DNA from 4 places in the Enterobacter sp. CFEC122 genome. Region 2 is predicted to be linked to each of the others. Evidence: predicted binding sites of a transcription regulator. Region 2 holds the regulator's gene; each other region holds the start of a gene.
The links. Region 2 encodes sigma-54, which starts transcription at its own class of promoters, with help from an activator protein. Its sites were predicted from a motif close to GTTGGCACANNTTTCGCTNT; they were not measured.
Positions count from the first base shown of each region.

Region 1: a site for sigma-54 is predicted at 1,713-1,732, ahead of norV (anaerobic nitric oxide reductase flavorubredoxin). Genes of this name have one in related genera too.
Region 3: a site for sigma-54 is predicted at 2,640-2,659, ahead of ACVCAM_RS09005 (branched-chain amino acid ABC transporter substrate-binding protein). Genes of this name have one in related genera too.
Region 4: a site for sigma-54 is predicted at 1,875-1,894, ahead of hypA (hydrogenase maturation nickel metallochaperone HypA). Genes of this name have one in related genera too.

Region 1 is NZ_JBRIQR010000012.1:128,257-132,515, forward strand. It holds gene gutQ (arabinose-5-phosphate isomerase GutQ) at 1-84, shown strand, start outside; gene norR (nitric oxide reductase transcriptional regulator NorR) at 81-1,592, opposite strand; gene norV (anaerobic nitric oxide reductase flavorubredoxin) at 1,781-3,223, shown strand; gene norW (NADH:flavorubredoxin reductase NorW) at 3,220-4,259, shown strand, end outside.
Region 2 is NZ_JBRIQR010000006.1:75,994-80,252, forward strand. It holds gene lptB (LPS export ABC transporter ATP-binding protein) at 1-516, shown strand, start outside; gene rpoN (RNA polymerase factor sigma-54) at 564-1,997, shown strand; gene hpf (ribosome hibernation promoting factor) at 2,020-2,307, shown strand; gene ptsN (PTS IIA-like nitrogen regulatory protein PtsN) at 2,390-2,881, shown strand; gene rapZ (RNase adapter RapZ) at 2,927-3,781, shown strand; gene npr (PTS phosphocarrier protein NPr) at 3,778-4,050, shown strand; gene mtgA (monofunctional biosynthetic peptidoglycan transglycosylase) at 4,092-4,259, opposite strand, start outside.
Region 3 is NZ_JBRIQR010000010.1:37,469-41,727, forward strand. It holds gene livM (high-affinity branched-chain amino acid ABC transporter permease LivM) at 1-322, opposite strand, end outside; gene ACVCAM_RS09000 (ABC transporter permease subunit) at 334-1,248, opposite strand; gene ACVCAM_RS09005 (branched-chain amino acid ABC transporter substrate-binding protein) at 1,348-2,469, opposite strand; gene ACVCAM_RS09010 (YecA/YgfB family protein) at 2,894-3,562, shown strand; gene tyrP (tyrosine transporter TyrP) at 3,596-4,259, opposite strand, start outside.
Region 4 is NZ_JBRIQR010000013.1:6,075-10,333, forward strand. It holds gene hycC (formate hydrogenlyase subunit 3) at 1-570, opposite strand, end outside; gene ACVCAM_RS11005 (4Fe-4S dicluster domain-containing protein) at 567-1,175, opposite strand; gene hycA (formate hydrogenlyase regulator HycA) at 1,247-1,711, opposite strand; gene hypA (hydrogenase maturation nickel metallochaperone HypA) at 1,922-2,272, shown strand; gene hypB (hydrogenase nickel incorporation protein HypB) at 2,276-3,139, shown strand; gene ACVCAM_RS11025 (HypC/HybG/HupF family hydrogenase formation chaperone) at 3,130-3,402, shown strand; gene hypD (hydrogenase formation protein HypD) at 3,405-4,259, shown strand, end outside.

The DNA.
Region 1 (4,259 bases), on a different contig from region 2:
ACCGCCGCACCGGTGGTGGATGACACCGGCAGGCTGTGCGGTGCCATCAACCTGCAGGATTTCTATCAGGCCGGGATTATCTAACCCTTCAGCCCGAGACGCTTCGCCAGCCGGTGCAGGTTGGCGACGTCCATCTCCAGCGCTCGGGCGCACGCCGCCCAGTTGCGGTTATTCTGCTCCAGCGCGCGGGTAATCATCTGACGCTGAAACGCCTCTGTCGCGTCACGCAGATTTTCATGCGCTCTCTCTGGTACAGCCTGCGCAATAGACGAAATTTCATCATGCTGCGCAAAATGCCGGGCATGTATAACCACTTCATCACCCGAACGCGTCGCTCGCGCCAGCACCACCGCGCGGTGAATCGCGTGTTCCAGCTCGCGCACGTTGCCCGGCCAGCCGTAGCTCAGCAGATGCGATCTCGCCCCCGGGCTTAACACCACGCGGGAAAGCCCCATCCTGAGACGGCACTGTTCGCAGAAATAGCCCGCCAGCAGCACCACGTCGTCCCCGCGCTCGCGCAGCGGCGGCACGGTAAGCGGGAACACGCTCAGGCGGTGGAACAGGTCGGCGCGGAAGTTTCCGTCCAGCACCGCTTCACGCAGGTCGCGGTTCGTCGCCGCCAGCACGCGAACGTCCACTCTGTGACTGCGGTCGTCCCCCACGCGCTGGATATCGCCGTACTGCAATACGCGCAGGAGTTTGGCCTGGAGCGACAGGGAAAGCTCGCCAATTTCATCCAGAAACAGCGTGCCGTTATCGGCCATTTCGAACTTGCCGCTGCGGTTGCTGATGGCGCCGGTAAACGCCCCTTTGACGTGGCCAAACAATTCGCTTTCCGCCACGCTTTCCGGCAGCGCGGCGCAGTTGAGGTACACCAGCGGACTGACCGCGCGCGGCGACGCTTCGTGAATCGACTTCGCCACCAGCTCCTTGCCGGTGCCGGTCTCCCCGAAGATCAGCACGTTCAAATCGGACGCGGCAACAATCTCAATCTCTTTTTTGAGCTGCGCCATGCCCGGCGAGAGGCCAATCATCTCCGTGTGCGTCACCTGCTCAAACGCCGCCGGGCTGCCGGGAGAAATATTCTGACTCTCCAGCTGTTCAATCAGCAGCGCATTGTTCAGCGCCCCGGCGGCCAGGGCGGCAATCAGGCGAAGCTCCTCATCGCTGAAGGTATCGAACTGGTCCGGCGACAGGCCGTCGAGGGTCAGCGCCCCAATCAGATTCTGCCCGGCAAACAGCGGCAGGCCGATACAGGCGTGCACCTTCAGGCTCTCCTGGCCTGGAATCAGCCCGTCGTACGGGTCGGGCAGATCGCTGTCCGCCGGGAAACGCACCACGTCACCCGCGCGGGCGATGGTCTCCAGACGCGGATGGCCTTCAAGGGTAAAGCGCCGCCCGAGCACGTCCTTCGCCAGGCCGTCGATGGCCAGGGGAATAAACTGCCGCCCCTCGTAGCGCAGCAGCGCCGAGGCGTCGCACGCCAGCACGTGGCGCAGCGTGGAGATCAGCCGCTGGAAGCGGTCCTGATGACCAATACCGGTTTGCAGTTCAATGGCGATTTTCGCCAGCACGTCTACGGAAAAGCTCATCTCTGCCTCGCTGTCATTTTGACAATGCATGTTGTCATAGTGACACTGTTTTTAATAGTCATAATGACTACCCATTTCGGATCGTCAAAGTATTAACCTATAAAAATCAATATGTTAAAAGTTGGCACGCGGCTTGATATAAGCAAACCATCCTATTTGAAAAACGCGATATTACGCTGAGGTTTGCTATGTCTATTCTGGTTAAAAATAACATTCATTGGGTGGGTCAACGTGACTGGGAAGTGCGCGATTTCCACGGGACGGAATATAAAACGCTGCGCGGCAGCAGCTACAACAGCTATCTCATTCGTGAAGGTAAAAATGTGCTGATCGATACCGTCGATCACAAGTTCAGCCGCGAGTTCGTGCAGAACCTGCGCGGCGAAATCGATCTGAACGCCATCGACTACATCATCATCAACCACGCGGAGGAGGATCACGCCGGGGCCCTGACCGAGCTGATGTCGTATATTCCGGACACTCCGATCTACTGCACCACCAACGCCATCGACTCGATCAACGGCCACCACCACCATCCGGAGTGGAACTTCCACATCGTGAAAACCGGCGACGCGCTGGATATCGGCAACGGCAAGCAGCTGATCTTCGTGGAAACGCCCATGCTGCACTGGCCGGACAGCATGATGACCTACATGACCGGCGACGCGGTGCTGTTCAGCAACGACGCCTTCGGCCAGCACTACTGCGATGAACGTCTGTTCAACGACGAGGTGGATCAGACCGAGCTGTTCGAACAGTGCCAGCGCTACTACGCCAATATCCTGACTCCGTTCAGCCGTCTGGTGACGCCTAAAATCACCGAGATCCTCGGCTTTAACCTGCCGGTGGAGATGATTGCCACCTCCCACGGCGTGGTGTGGCGTGAAAACCCCACCCAGATCGTGGAGCTGTACCTGAAGTGGGCGGCGGATTATCAGGAAGATCGCATCACGATCTTCTACGACACCATGTCCAACAACACCCGCATGATGGCGGACGCCATTGCCCAGGGCATCAACGAGGTGGACCCGAACGTGGCGGTGAAAATCTTCAACGTGGCGCGCAGCGATAAAAACGAGATCCTCACCAACGTCTTCCGCTCCAAGGGCGTGCTGGTGGGCACCTCCACCATGAACAACGTGATGATGCCGAAGATTGCCGGTCTGGTCGAAGAGATGACCGGCCTGCGTTTTCGCAACAAGCGCGCCAGCGCCTTTGGCTCCCACGGCTGGAGCGGCGGCGCGGTCGACCGCCTTTCCACCCGTTTACAGGATGCAGGGTTTGAGATGTCGATGAGCCTGAAAGCGAAATGGCGGCCGGATATCGACGCCCTGGAAATCTGCCGCCAGCACGGCCGCGACATTGCCCGTCAGTGGGCGCTCGCACCGCTGCCGGAAACCGCCCCCGCTGCGGCGGTTGCGCCGGAAGCCGTAGCTGAAGCCGCCGCTACCGACCTCGGTCCTTGCATGCAGTGCAGCGTGTGCCAGTGGATTTACGACCCGGAACGGGGCGAGCCGCTGCAGGATGTCGCGCCGGGCACGCCGTGGAGCGAGGTGCCGGACACCTTCCTCTGCCCGGAATGTTCCCTCGGGAAAGACGTTTTTGATGAACTGGCAACGGAGGCAAAATGAGCCACGGTATCGTCATTATCGGCTCGGGCTTTGCCGCCCGCCAGCTGGTGAAAAATATCCGCAAGCAGGACGCTAACGTGCCGTTGACGCTGATCGCCGCCGACAGCATGGACGAGTACAACAAGCCTGATTTAAGCCACGTCATTAGCCAGAACCAGCGCGCCGACGATCTCACCCGCCAGACGGCGGGGGCGTTCGCAGAACAGTTTAACCTGCGTCTGTTTCCGTACACCTGGGTCACCGATATCGACGCCAACGCCCGTCTGGTGAAAGCGAAAGATAAAACCTGGCAGTACGACAAGCTGGTGCTGGCCACGGGTGCCTCTGCGTTTGTGCCGCCGGTTGAGGGCCGCGAGCTGATGGTCACGCTCAACAGCCAGCAGGCGTATCAGGCGAGCGAAACGGAGCTTCGCGACGCCACGCGGGTGATGATTGTCGGCGGCGGGCTGATCGGTACCGAGCTGGCGATGGATTTCTGCCGTGCGGGAAAATCCGTGACCCTGGTCGACCACGCGGCGAGCATTCTGTCGGCGCTGATGCCCGCTGAAGTGAGCTGCCGCTTACAGCATCGTCTGACCGACATGGGCGTGCATCTGCTGCTGAAATCGCAGCTGCAGAGCCTGAGCAAAACCGGCAGCGGCATACGTGCAACGCTCGACCGCAGCCGCAGCGTGGAGGTGGATGTGGTGATTGCGGCGACGGGGCTGCGCCCGGAAACGGCGCTGGCGCACCGCGCAGGCGCCGAAATCAACCGCGGCGTAAAGGTTAACAGCTACCTGCAAACCACCCAGCCGGACATGTATGCCCTGGGCGACTGCGCGGAAATTAACGGCCAGGTGCTGCCGTTCCTGCAACCGATTCAGTTAAGCGCCATGTGCCTGGCGAAAAACCTGCTCGGGGGCAACGCTCCGGTGAAATTACCCGCCATGCTGGTGAAGGTAAAAACGCCGGAAGTGCCGCTGCATCTTGCAGGCGAAACGCAGCGTCAGGATCTGGACTGGCAGATTGCCCTTTCGCCGCAGGGCATGGTGGCGCG
Region 2 (4,259 bases):
CCGCTGCACGCGCGCGCGCGTCGCGGGATCGGCTATCTGCCGCAGGAAGCCTCCATTTTCCGTCGTCTCAGCGTTTACGACAACCTGATGGCGGTCCTGCAAATTCGTAACGACCTGACCAACGAACAGCGTCAGGATCGTGCCAACGAGCTGATGGAAGAGTTCCACATTGAGCATCTGCGCGACAGCCTCGGTCAGGCACTCTCCGGGGGCGAACGCCGTCGCGTTGAGATTGCGCGTGCGCTGGCCGCAAACCCGAAATTTATCCTTCTGGATGAACCGTTTGCGGGCGTTGACCCCATCTCCGTTATCGACATTAAACGTATCATTGAGCACCTGCGCGACAGCGGGCTTGGCGTACTGATTACCGACCACAACGTGCGTGAAACGCTGGCCGTATGTGAACGCGCCTATATTGTCAGCCAGGGCAATCTGATCGCCCACGGTACGCCGCAGCAGATCCTCGAAGACGATCATGTTAAGCGCGTCTATCTTGGGGAAGACTTCAGACTCTGATAGGGTAGAGGTAACGTAACGCCGAACCGGAGAAAAATGCTCTGAACATGAAGCAAGGTTTGCAATTAAGGCTCAGCCAACAACTGGCGATGACGCCGCAGCTACAGCAGGCAATTCGCCTGTTGCAACTGTCCACGTTAGAACTTCAGCAGGAGCTTCAGCAGGCGCTGGACAGTAACCCCCTGCTGGAACAAACCGATCTTCATGACGAGGTAGATACCCAGCAATCGCAGGATACTGAAGCGCTCGATACCGCGGATGCACTCGAACAAAAAGAGATGCCCGACGAGCTTCCGCTTGATGCCAGCTGGGATGAAATCTACACCGCCGGAACCCCTTCCGGTACGCGTGCAGACTACCAGGACGATGAGCTACCGGTCTATCAGGGCGAAACCACCCAGTCGCTGCAGGATTACCTGATGTGGCAGGTGGAACTCACCCCCTTCTCCGATACCGACCGCGCGATTGCCACGTCGATTGTCGATGCCGTTGACGACACCGGCTATTTGACCGTCACCCTCGACGATATACTGGAAAGCATGGGCGACGACGAGATTGAGCTTGAGGAAGTCGAAGCCGTTCTGAAGCGCATCCAGCGTTTCGATCCGGTAGGCGTAGCCGCAAAAGATCTGCGCGACTGCCTGCTGATTCAGCTTTCTCAGTTCAGCAAAGAGACGCCATGGCTCGAGGAGGCGCGCGCGATCATCAGCGATCATCTGGATCTGCTGGCGAACCACGATTTCCGCACCCTGATGCGCGTCACGCGCCTGAAAGAAGAGGTGCTGAAAGAAGCGGTGAATCTGATCCAGTCGCTCGATCCGCGCCCCGGTCAGTCGATCCAGACCAGCGAGCCCGAGTACGTGATCCCGGATGTACTGGTCAGAAAACACAACGGCCGCTGGGTCGTTGAACTGAATTCAGACAGCATCCCTCGCCTGCAAATCAACCAGCAGTATGCCTCCATGTGCACCAGCGTGCGTAACGACGCCGACAACCAATATATTCGTAGCAATTTGCAGGAAGCGCGATGGCTGATCAAAAGTCTGGAGAGCCGAAATGATACGCTGCTACGCGTCAGCCGCTGTATTGTCGAACAGCAGCAGGCTTTCTTTGAGCAGGGCGAAGAGTATATGAAACCGATGGTGCTGGCGGATATCGCCCAGGCCGTCGAGATGCATGAATCAACCATTTCCCGTGTCACCACGCAGAAGTATCTGCACAGTCCACGCGGTATTTTTGAGCTTAAGTATTTCTTCTCCAGCCATGTGAATACCGAGGGCGGCGGCGAAGCGTCGTCAACGGCCATTCGTGCTCTGGTGAAGAAGTTGATCGCCGCGGAGAACCCCGCGAAGCCACTAAGCGACAGTAAGTTAACCACCATGCTGTCCGATCAGGGTATTATGGTGGCACGTCGTACTGTTGCGAAGTATCGAGAGTCTTTATCCATTCCGCCGTCCAACCAGCGTAAACAGCTGGTCTGACACAACCGATAAGGAAGACACTATGCAGCTCAACATCACTGGACAAAACGTCGAAATTACTGAGGCTTTACGCGACTTTGTGAACGTGAAGTTTGCAAAACTCGAGCAGTATTTCGAAAGGATCAATCAGGTCTACATTGTGTTGAAAGTGGAGAAAGTGACTCATATCTCGGATGCCACCCTGCATGTTAACGGGGGGGAACTGCATGCCAGTGCGGAAGGGCAAGACATGTACGCTGCTATCGACGGCTTGATTGATAAGCTTGCGCGACAGCTCAATAAACATAAAGATAAACTGAAACAACACTAATTGTCCGGGCAGTTAACGGGTGCAGGACGGCCTGTTGTGAAACACAACAGGCCATTTGTACAGTTAGCGCTTAGGTGAAATTATGATGAACAACGATTCCGCTCTTCAACTGAGCAATGTCCTTAACCAGGAATGTACCCGCAGTGCGGTTCACTGCCAGAGCAAAAAACGTGCGCTGGAAATCATCAGTGAACTGGCCGCAAAACAGCTGGGCCTGCCGCCGCAGGTGGTGTTCGAAGCGATTCTGACCCGCGAAAAGATGGGCAGTACCGGTATCGGCAACGGCATCGCAATCCCGCACGGCAAGCTGGAAGAGGATACCCTGCGTGCCGTCGGTGTGTTTGTGCAGCTTGAAACACCGATCGCCTTTGATGCCATTGATAACCAGCCCGTCGATCTCCTCTTCGCGCTGCTGGTGCCTGCTGACCAGACGAAAACCCATCTGCATACGCTGTCGCTGGTCGCCAAACGTCTGGCTGATAAAACCATTTGCCGTCGACTGCGCTCGGCTCAAAGTGATGAAGAGCTTTATCAAATTATCACCGAAGCAGAAGGCAATCAGGATGATGCATAACCAGGAGATGGCCTTCACATCTGTTGTCCTGAGGAGAAACGGAACATGGTGCTGATGATTGTCAGCGGTCGTTCAGGGTCGGGGAAATCCGTGGCTCTGCGCGCGCTGGAAGACATGGGTTTTTACTGCGTCGATAACCTTCCGGTCGTGTTGTTGCCCGACCTGGCCCGTACGCTTGCCGAGAGACAGACCTCGGCTGCCGTCAGTATCGACGTTCGTAACATGCCGGAATCGCCAGAGATCTTCGAGCAGGCCATGAGTAACCTGCCTGACACGTTCTCGCCTCAGCTGCTGTTCCTCGATGCAGACCGTAATACCCTGATTCGCCGCTACAGCGACACCCGTCGTTTGCACCCGCTTTCCAGTAAGAACCTCTCCCTGGAGAGCGCAATCGATGAAGAGAGCGATCTGCTGGAGCCGCTGCGTTCTCGCGCCGACCTGATTGTCGACACCTCTGAGATGTCCGTTCACGAGCTGGCGGAAATGCTGCGTACCCGGTTGTTGGGTAAACGCGAGCGCGAACTGACGATGGTGTTCGAATCCTTTGGCTTCAAGCACGGTATCCCGATTGATGCGGATTATGTTTTCGACGTGCGCTTCCTGCCGAACCCACACTGGGATCCGAAACTGCGTCCTATGACCGGTCTGGATAAACCCGTCGCGGCCTTCCTCGACAGGCACACAGAAGTTCACAATTTTATCTACCAGACGCGAAGCTACCTTGAGCTATGGTTACCTATGCTGGAGACAAACAATCGTAGCTACCTGACGGTAGCGATTGGCTGTACCGGCGGTAAACATCGTTCGGTTTATATCGCCGAACAGCTGGCCGACTATTTCCGCTCGCGCGGGAAGAACGTTCAGTCCCGTCATCGCACGCTGGAAAAACGTAAAACATGACCGTAAAACAGACCGTTGAGATCACCAATAAGCTGGGCATGCATGCGCGCCCGGCGATGAAGCTGTTTGAGCTGATGCAGGGTTTCGATGCAGAAGTTCTGCTGCGGAATGACGAAGGTACCGAAGCGGAGGCGAACAGCGTCATTGCTCTGCTGATGCTGGATTCCGCCAAAGGGCGTCAGATTGAAGTCGAAGCCACCGGCCCCCAGGAAGAGGAAGCGCTGGCGGCGGTGATTGCGCTGTTTAACGCAGGGTTCGACGAAGATTAAGGTCTCTGCCCTTCAGGCGGGTGGCGCTGCGCTTACCCGCCCTACATAAGTTTGTTGCTCTCCATAAACCCTTCTCCTCCCAACTGACGCATCTGGCGCATAATCCACGCCTGACGGCTTCGCACGTACCCTGAGGGGGCACTGGCTTTAAAACGGATGGGATTAGGCAGAACAGCCGCGAGCAGCGCCGCCTCAGACATGCTCAGCTT
Region 3 (4,259 bases), on a different contig from region 2:
AGCAAATCGCAAGGGTAATCACCAGAGGAATAATCCAGCGCATGCGGCTTTTATATTCCGGGGGGCGGACATATACGCCCGCGCTGTCGGCCTCGAAGCGCGCCTGGAAACGAGCACCTGCAGCGGTACCTAAAAAAGCGCTCAGCAGAAAACGCCCCGCCATGACAATGCCCACCATCCAGGCCAGGCGCTGCCCGGCGAAGGTAAAGCTATATCCGTCCAGCACCACACCTGCAATGGGGCCGAAGATAATCAGCGCAATCAGCCCGGAAAAAATTGCGTCCAGAATGCAGCGTTTAAGTGAAAAACCGTGTGACGTCATCATTGTCTCCCTCACACTTTGGCCACAATCGGGCGCCCGAGCAGCCCCTGAGGGCGGAAAATCAGGATCATCACCAGCAGGCCAAACGAGAAGACATCTTTATAGTCCGAGTTCACCATGCCCGAGAACTGCGCTTCCGCCACGCCCAGGATAAGGCCACCGAGCATGGCGCCGGGGAGGGAACCGATGCCGCCCAGTACCGCCGCCGTGAAGGCTTTAATGCCGATCACGAACCCGACGTAGAAATCAAAGGTGCCGTAATTCATGGTGATCAGCACCCCCGCCAGGCCCGCCATCGCCGCGCCGATGACGAAGACCAGCGAAATAATCCGGTCGGTGTTAATCCCCAGAATGGAGGCCATTTTGCGATCCTGCTGCACCGCACGGCACATCCGCCCCAGCCGGGTACGGTTGATTATCCAGGTGAGCACCAGCATGCCGGCAAACGAGGCCACCAGAATAAACACTTTGGTGTAGGTTATCTGCACGAACCCTTCGCCCAGATGCAGGCGAATCACGCCGTCCAGCATGGTTGGTACCCCTTGCTGGCGCGGGCCCTGGCTCAGCTGCGCGTAGTTTTGCAGGATAAGCGATATCCCGATGGCGGAGATCAGCGGTGCCAGGCGCGTGGAGTTGCGCAGCGGCTTATAGGCGATACGCTCGATGGTCCAGCCGTACACCCCGGTGACCACAATGGTGAACACCAGCGTGCCGAGGATCAGCAGCGGGAAGGACTGCAGGCCGAAGAATGAGAGCAGCGCCAGGCCAATGGCGCAGAGATAGGCGGAAATCATATACACTTCGCCGTGGGCGAAATTAATCATGCCGATAATGCCGTACACCATGGTGTAGCCGATGGCGATCAGGCCGTAGACGGAACCCAGCGTTAAGCCATTGATTAACTGTTGCAGGAAGAATGTACTCATTTTAGCGCGCTCGTTTTATAGGCTGCGCGAGCCGCGCAGCCTGATGTTTATTACGCGCCGACGGGCGAGCCCATCGACGTTGAGCGTGACTCCGTCCCGTTACTCCACTTCCTTATATTTTCCTTTGTCGTCCCACTGGTAAACCACGTAGTCAGAGACTTTCAGATCGCCTTTGCTGTCCCAGGCTTTTTTGCCCATCACCGTGTCGACGGAATTGGCCTTCAGCCACTCGCTGGCTTTGGCAGAGTCCTTGCCGCCAGTGGCCTTGAAGGCCGCGGCAATCGCCTGTACCGAGGCGTAGGAGTAGAGGGTGTAACCTTCCGGCTCGAATTTACCGGCGCGGAATTTCTCGATTACCGCTTTGCCGTCCGGGATCAGGCGCGGATCTTTACCGAAGGTCATGTAAATGCCATTGGTATATTGCGGGCCGCCCGCCGCGGTCACCATCTCTTCGTTGACGATACAGTCCCCGGAGAAGAATTTCGCCTGCACGCCCTGCTCACGCATCTGGCGAACCAGCGGGCCGGCTTCCGGATGACAGCCACCGAAGAACACGACGTCCGGTTTTTGCGCGCCGATCTTAGTGACCAGCGCGTTAAAGTCTTTTTCACCGCGGGATAACCCCTCGTACATCACATCCTGAACCCCGCGTTTCGCCAGCGCCGCTTTGGTGGCGTCAGCCAGGCCCTGACCATAGGTGTCTTTATCGTGAATAATCACCACCCGTTTGGCTTTCAGCTTGTCGATGATGAAGTCGCTGGCCACCTGGCCCTGCTGGTCATCGCGGCCGCACATGCGGAACATGTCGCTCATGCCGCGTTCGGTAATCAGCGGGTTGGTTGAACCGGGGGTAATAGCGATGATCCCCGCATCGCTGTAAACCTCGGAGGCGGGCATGGTGGAAGAGGAGCAGAAATGACCGACCACGGCGTTGACTTTATCCTGGTCGACTAAGCGGTTGGCCACCGCCACCGCCTGCTTAGGCTCGCAGGCGTCATCCCCCTGAACCAGTTTGATCTTTTCGCCGTTAATGCCGCCGGCGGCGTTAATGTCTTCAGCGGCCTGCGTTGCGCCGTGCCAGTACTGATCGCCATAGGTGGCATTAGGACCCGTGAACGGCCCGGCCACGCCAATCACGATATCTGCCCTGGCGGAAAACGCCGTCACCAGGCAACCGGCCAACACGAGAGAAAGCGGAGTTCTGATAAATTTCAGCGACATTATTATGTTCCTTAGCAAAGAGGTTTTTGCACCACGGCGTAAACCCGAACGCCCGACGGCGCAGCCAATCCGAAACACGAGCAAGAACAAAATGCACTAAACGAACAAGATACAGACGGCATCCTGCATATACGGCGAGGTTTCCCTGCGCAGCGTCGCGCGAAGAACATTAAGCAAAAACGTTGCCAGAATGGTTAACCCATTGAGGGGCCTGTGACATGTTTGAGTATAGAGCGCCGCGTTATGCCGCCTTGCGGGAGGAGAAGAAATTACAGCGGAGATCACATATCGTTAACAATAAAGCCCATAAGTTGTGCAAAGGTCACGATTTGCACGTTTTTGCAGCAATAAAGACCTAAACTTCAGCCCGGAGAGGCGTGAGATATGTGTTAGGATCGTTTCCTTTTTATCAGGAGTGTCAGCGATGACTGAAGGCCCATTAAATGAAAGCGAAATGGCGTGGCTTGAAGAGACGTTAATGTCTTACGGTCATGACGATGCGTCCGTGCTTGACGTGTCTGAACTGGACGGCATGTTTACCGCAGTGCTTTCCGGTCCTGTTGTCGTTGAGCCAGATACCTGGCTGGTGGCGGTGTGGGGTGGCGAGAAATACATTCCGCGCTGGAAAAACGATCGCGAGATGAACCGTTTTATCGATCTTTGCTTTAAGCATATGAACGATATTGCCGAGCGCCTGAGCGAATATCCGGACCAGTTTGAACCGATGTTTGGCTATAACGACATTGACGGTGAGAGCTATACCGTGGTGGAAGAGTGGTGCTACGGCTATATGCGCGGCGTGGCGCTGACGGACTGGTCAGCCTTGCCGGACGAGCTGAAGGCCGATCTGGATGTGATTGCGCTGCACGGTAGCGAAGAGATCGGCGACCAGCTGGATGAATTGACCGAAGAAGAATATACCGCCAGCATTGAACGTATTCAGCCTGCGGCGCTGCGCTTGTATAACTACTGGGTGAACAATCCGCAGCAGCCGGAGGTGAAGAAGCCGATGGTGAACGGCACGAAGGTTGGGCGTAACGATCCGTGTCCTTGCGGCAGCGGGAAGAAGTTCAAGAGCTGCTGTTTGCACTGATAAAAAAGGGGCTGATGACAGCCCCTTTTTTTATTAACCCACTTCCGGCAGCATCCCGGCTGCAATCAACACTTGCACCAGAATAATCACTACCCCACAGCCAAACACAATGCACAGCAGCGGTTTTCCGCCCGCCACGCGATACCCTTGCTGAGGATGCTGCTGACGGCTCTTCCACGCCAGCAGGGAAGGGAGGAGCAGGGCAAGGACCGAGAGCGCCACCCCCGCATACCCCAGCGCCATCACAAACCCGCGTGGATAAAACAGCGCAAAGGCCAGCGGCGGCAGGAAGGTGATGGCCCCGGTCTGTAATCGTCCTGCGGCGGTATTGCGGCGCTGGAACAGGTCGGCCAGATAGTCAAACAGGCCAAGCGCCACGCCCAGAAACGAGGTAGCCAGCGCCAGGTCGGCAAAGAGGTGTACCGCCAGCTCCACGTGTGGGGAGGTGACGACCTCGCGCAGCGCCAGCAGAAAACCGTTCAGGCCTGCGTGTTGCGCCATCAGCCCAATAAAGGTTGAAGAGTCAATGCTGCCCAGCGTCACCAGCTGCCAGAAAATATAGGCAATCAGCGGGATCGCGCTGCCGATAACAAAGACGCGGCGCAGTTTTCGGATATCGCCGTTCATATAGCTGACGATGCTCGGCACGCTGCCGTGGAAGCCAAACGAGGTGAAAATGACCGGGATCGCGGAGAGC
Region 4 (4,259 bases), on a different contig from region 2:
GCCCAGCGGATGCCCGTTAAGCGCAGCGAACTCCAGCGTGCCGAAACGCTGCCACACCCGCCAGCAGGCCAGCGCCAGCAGCAGCGTCCCGAGGCGTCCCAGCGCAAACCACACTTTCCCGGAGGCGCTGCAGCCGGTCAGGAACACGCCGCACAGCGCCATAATCTCCGCCATCACCACCAGCGCGCCGAGGTTGCTGGCGATCACGGTGCAGACCGCCGTCGCCATCAGCAGGTTCACCAGCAGGCCGTTGGCTTTGGCGTGCGGATGGCGGTGCCAGTCGATATTGAACAGGCTGATAAACAGCCCGCACAGGCCAAAGGTCACCAGCCAGATGGCGTTCAGCGGCGTAATCGCAACGGTGTGGCGAATCAGCGGCATCACGGCCTCTGCGGACTGCCCGCCGAGCAGGACAACTCCACCCGCCGCCAGCGTCATCAGGCTGCCGACCGCCCCGCCGATCCCGGCGATCCAGCCGCTCAGGGTTTTATGGAATGACAGAAGCCACGCCAGCACGGCGGCGGCGGCAAAGTACGCCACGGCGCTGGTAATCATCGTAATCGCGTTCATTTCACCCCCTCGTTGAGCGCCTGCAGAAGCGAAAGATCGCCGACGTCGGTATTAATGGTCAGCTCGCGCTTGCGCTTGCTGGTGCGGGCGATGTCGCGAATGTTCACCAGAATCAGCGCTTTGGTTGGACAGGTGCGCACGCAGGCCGGGCCCTGTTCATCGAAGCTGCACAGGTCGCACTTCACCGCCACGGCGCGGATGCCGGGCACCCAGTCCAGCAGCGTGCTGACGCGTGCAGGCGCCGGAGGCGCGGGCGGGGCTTTAGGCGAGTTGGCATTGGCCGGAATATGCAGCGGGCGGCTGCCGGAGAATTCAATCGCGCCGAACGGGCAGGCAATGCCGCACAGCTTGCAGCTTACGCACAGGCTTTCGTTCAGCTGGACTGCGCCATCCACGCGGGTGATGGCGTTCACGGGACAGACACCCGCGCAGGGGGCATCTTCACAGTGATGGCAGAGCTGCGGGGCAGACTCTTTTTCATTACGCATGACGTGCAGGCGCGGCATGGACTGTAGCCCATGCAGGCGATGCGTTTCCGAACACGCCGCCTCACAGGTTCGACAGCCAATACAGACCGTCGAGTCAGCAATTACAAAACGGTTCACCGGGTTATCCTCTGGTGATAGTCATTTTTGACGAAAAACTGTCTTGTCGACACTTCTCGACACACTGGGGGTCAGGCCACGTTCGCTGAGGTATTTCCGTCCATCAGCTGCTTCAGGTTGACCGGGAGATCGTGTTCAACGGCGGTGTACAGGCCGTTATAAACCGGGGCGATTTTTTCCAGATAGTGCTCCAGTACCTGCTGGCGATCGCGGTTGCTGACGTGGCCGTCCACCATGCCGTCAGCCATCAGCTGCGCCTTTGCAATACACTGTTTTTCACCGTCTTTTGTCTCGAGGTAGTACTCGATGGTGTGGCTGTTGAAGTTATCCGCCAGGGTGACATTGATGATGAAATGGCCGAAGAGAACAAAGCGCATATCGCCCTGCGCCGCACAGCTCATCGCGTGGTGAAGACGCGCTTTCGACAAGGTAATGCCCTGAACCAGAGAGTTGCAGTAAAGGTGCCACTGGTCCTGTAACTGCTGATGACGCTGCGCGATGTATTCCGCTTTTTCGCTGATTTCCCAAATAGTCATAAAAGGTATCCGTTTAATGGAGATAGCGCCTGTTAAGCAGATTCCATGCCAGTTTTTATGTTTATGATTTTTAATGGATTTAATTAAAAATTCGCTGTCAACAACGCGGTGTCGACGTGTCATTTCGACAGCGGTGACATCGACACGCCTTAACAAAAATCAAGCTGGCACTGTTATTGCATTACCGGGGCAATTCATTGAGGAGGCGTCATGCACGAAATCACCCTCTGCCAGCGGGCTCTGGAACTTATCGAACAGCAGGCTGTGCAAAACCACGCGAAACGCGTCACCGGCGTCTGGCTGAAGGTCGGGGCGTTTTCCTGCGTCGAGACCAGCGCCCTGACCTTCTGTTTTGAGCTGGTGTGCCGCGGCACGCTGGCGGAAGGCTGCGAACTGCATATTGAGGAGCAGCAGGCGGAGTGCTGGTGCGAACAGTGTCAGCAGTACGTCACCCTGCTCTCATCAAAGGTACAGCGCTGTCCGCAGTGTCAGAGCACCGGGCTGCGCATCGTGGCGGATGACGGCATGCAGATCCAACGCCTCGAAATCGAGAAGGAGTAAAGTATGTGTAGTACCTGCGGTTGCGCCGAAGGCAACCTGTATATAGAAGGGGATGAGCACCGTCCCCACTCCGCGTTTCGCTCCGCGCCCTTTTCCCCTGCCCCGCGCCCTGCGGCAGCCCTGACCGGCATTACCTTTGTGCCGCAGCGTTCCGACGCGGGCGACCTGCATTACGGCCACGGCGAAGCGGGTACCCACGCGCCGGGCATGAGCCAGCGCCAGATGCTGGACGTGGAAATCAACGTGCTGGACAAAAATAACCAGATCGCCACCCGCAACCGCGCCCGCTTCGCCGCCCGCAAACAGCTGGCGCTGAACCTGGTCTCCAGCCCCGGTTCCGGCAAAACCACGCTGCTGACCGAAACGCTCAAACGCCTCAACGGGCGCGTCTCCTGCGCGGTGATCGAGGGCGACCAGCAAACGGTAAACGACGCGGCGCGCATCCGCGAAACCGGCACCCCGGCAATTCAGGTTAACACCGGCAAAGGCTGCCATCTGGATGCGCAGATGATTGCCGACGCCGCCCCGCGCCTGCCGCTGGCGGATAACGGCATCCTGTTTATTGAAAACGTCGGCAACCTGGTCTGCCCGGCGAGCTTCGATCTGGGTGAACGACACAAGGTGGCGGTGCTTTCGGTGACCGAGGGCGAAGACAAGCCGCTGAAATACCCCCACATGTTCGCCGCGGCATCCCTGATGCTGCTGAACAAAGTCGACCTGCTGCCGTACCTGAATTTCGACGTGGATAAGTGCCTGGCGTATGCCCGCGAGGTGAACCCGGAGATTGAGATCCTGCTGGTCTCCGCCACGCGCGGCGATGGCATGGACGGCTGGTTACGCTGGCTGGAGAACGAACGATGTGCATAGGCGTACCGGGACAAATCCATTCCCTCAACGGTAATCAGGCCAAAGTCGAGGTTTGCGGCATCCTGCGCGACGTCGACCTGACGCTGGTGGGCAGCACCGATGAAACGGGCGCGTCGCGTCTCGGCCAGTGGGTGCTGGTCCACGTGGGGTTTGCCATGAGCGTGATTAACGAAGCGGAAGCCCGCGACACGCTGGATGCGTTGCAAAACATGTTCGACGTGGAGCCGGACGTCGGCGCGCTGCTGTACGGCGAGGAGCGGTAATCATGCGTTACGTTGATGAATACCGCGCGCCGGAGCAGGTGCTGCAGCTTATCGGACACCTCAAAACGCGCGCGGCGCGGCTGGACTACACCAAAGAAAGGCCGCTGCGGATCATGGAGGTGTGCGGCGGGCACACGCACGCGATCTTCAAATTTGGCCTCGACCAGCTGCTGCCGGAGAACATTGAGTTTATCCACGGCCCCGGCTGCCCGGTCTGCGTGCTGCCAATGGGACGCATCGACAGCTGTATCGAGATTGCCAGCCGGCCCGACGTCATATTCTGCACCTTTGGCGACGCGATGCGCGTGCCCGGGAAAAACGGCTCGCTGCTGCAGGCGAAAGCGCGCGGGGCCGACATCCGGATCGTCTATTCGCCGATGGATGCCCTGACGCTGGCAGCGGATAACCCCGCGCGCAAGGTGGTATTTTTTGGCCTGGGGTTTGAAACCACCATGCCCGCGACGGCCATCACGCTGCAGCAGGCGAAAGCGCGCGGCGTCGATAACTTTTTCTTCTTCTGCCAGCACATTACGCTTATCCCCACCCTGCGCAGCCTGCTGGAAGCGCCAGGCAACGGCATTGACGCCTTTCTGGCACCGGGCCACGTCAGCATGGTGATTGGCACAGACGCCTACGGTTTTATCGCTGAACAGTACAATCGTCCGTTAGTGGTGGCTGGTTTCGAACCACTTGATCTACTGCAAGGTGTCACCATGCTGGTTGAGCAGAAAATAGCGGCCCTGAGCGCGGTTGAAAACCAGTACCGCCGCGTGGTACCGGATGCCGGCAATGAACGGGCTCAGCGTGCCATTGCGGAGGTGTTCAGCGTCGAAGGCGACAGCGAGTGGCGAGGACTG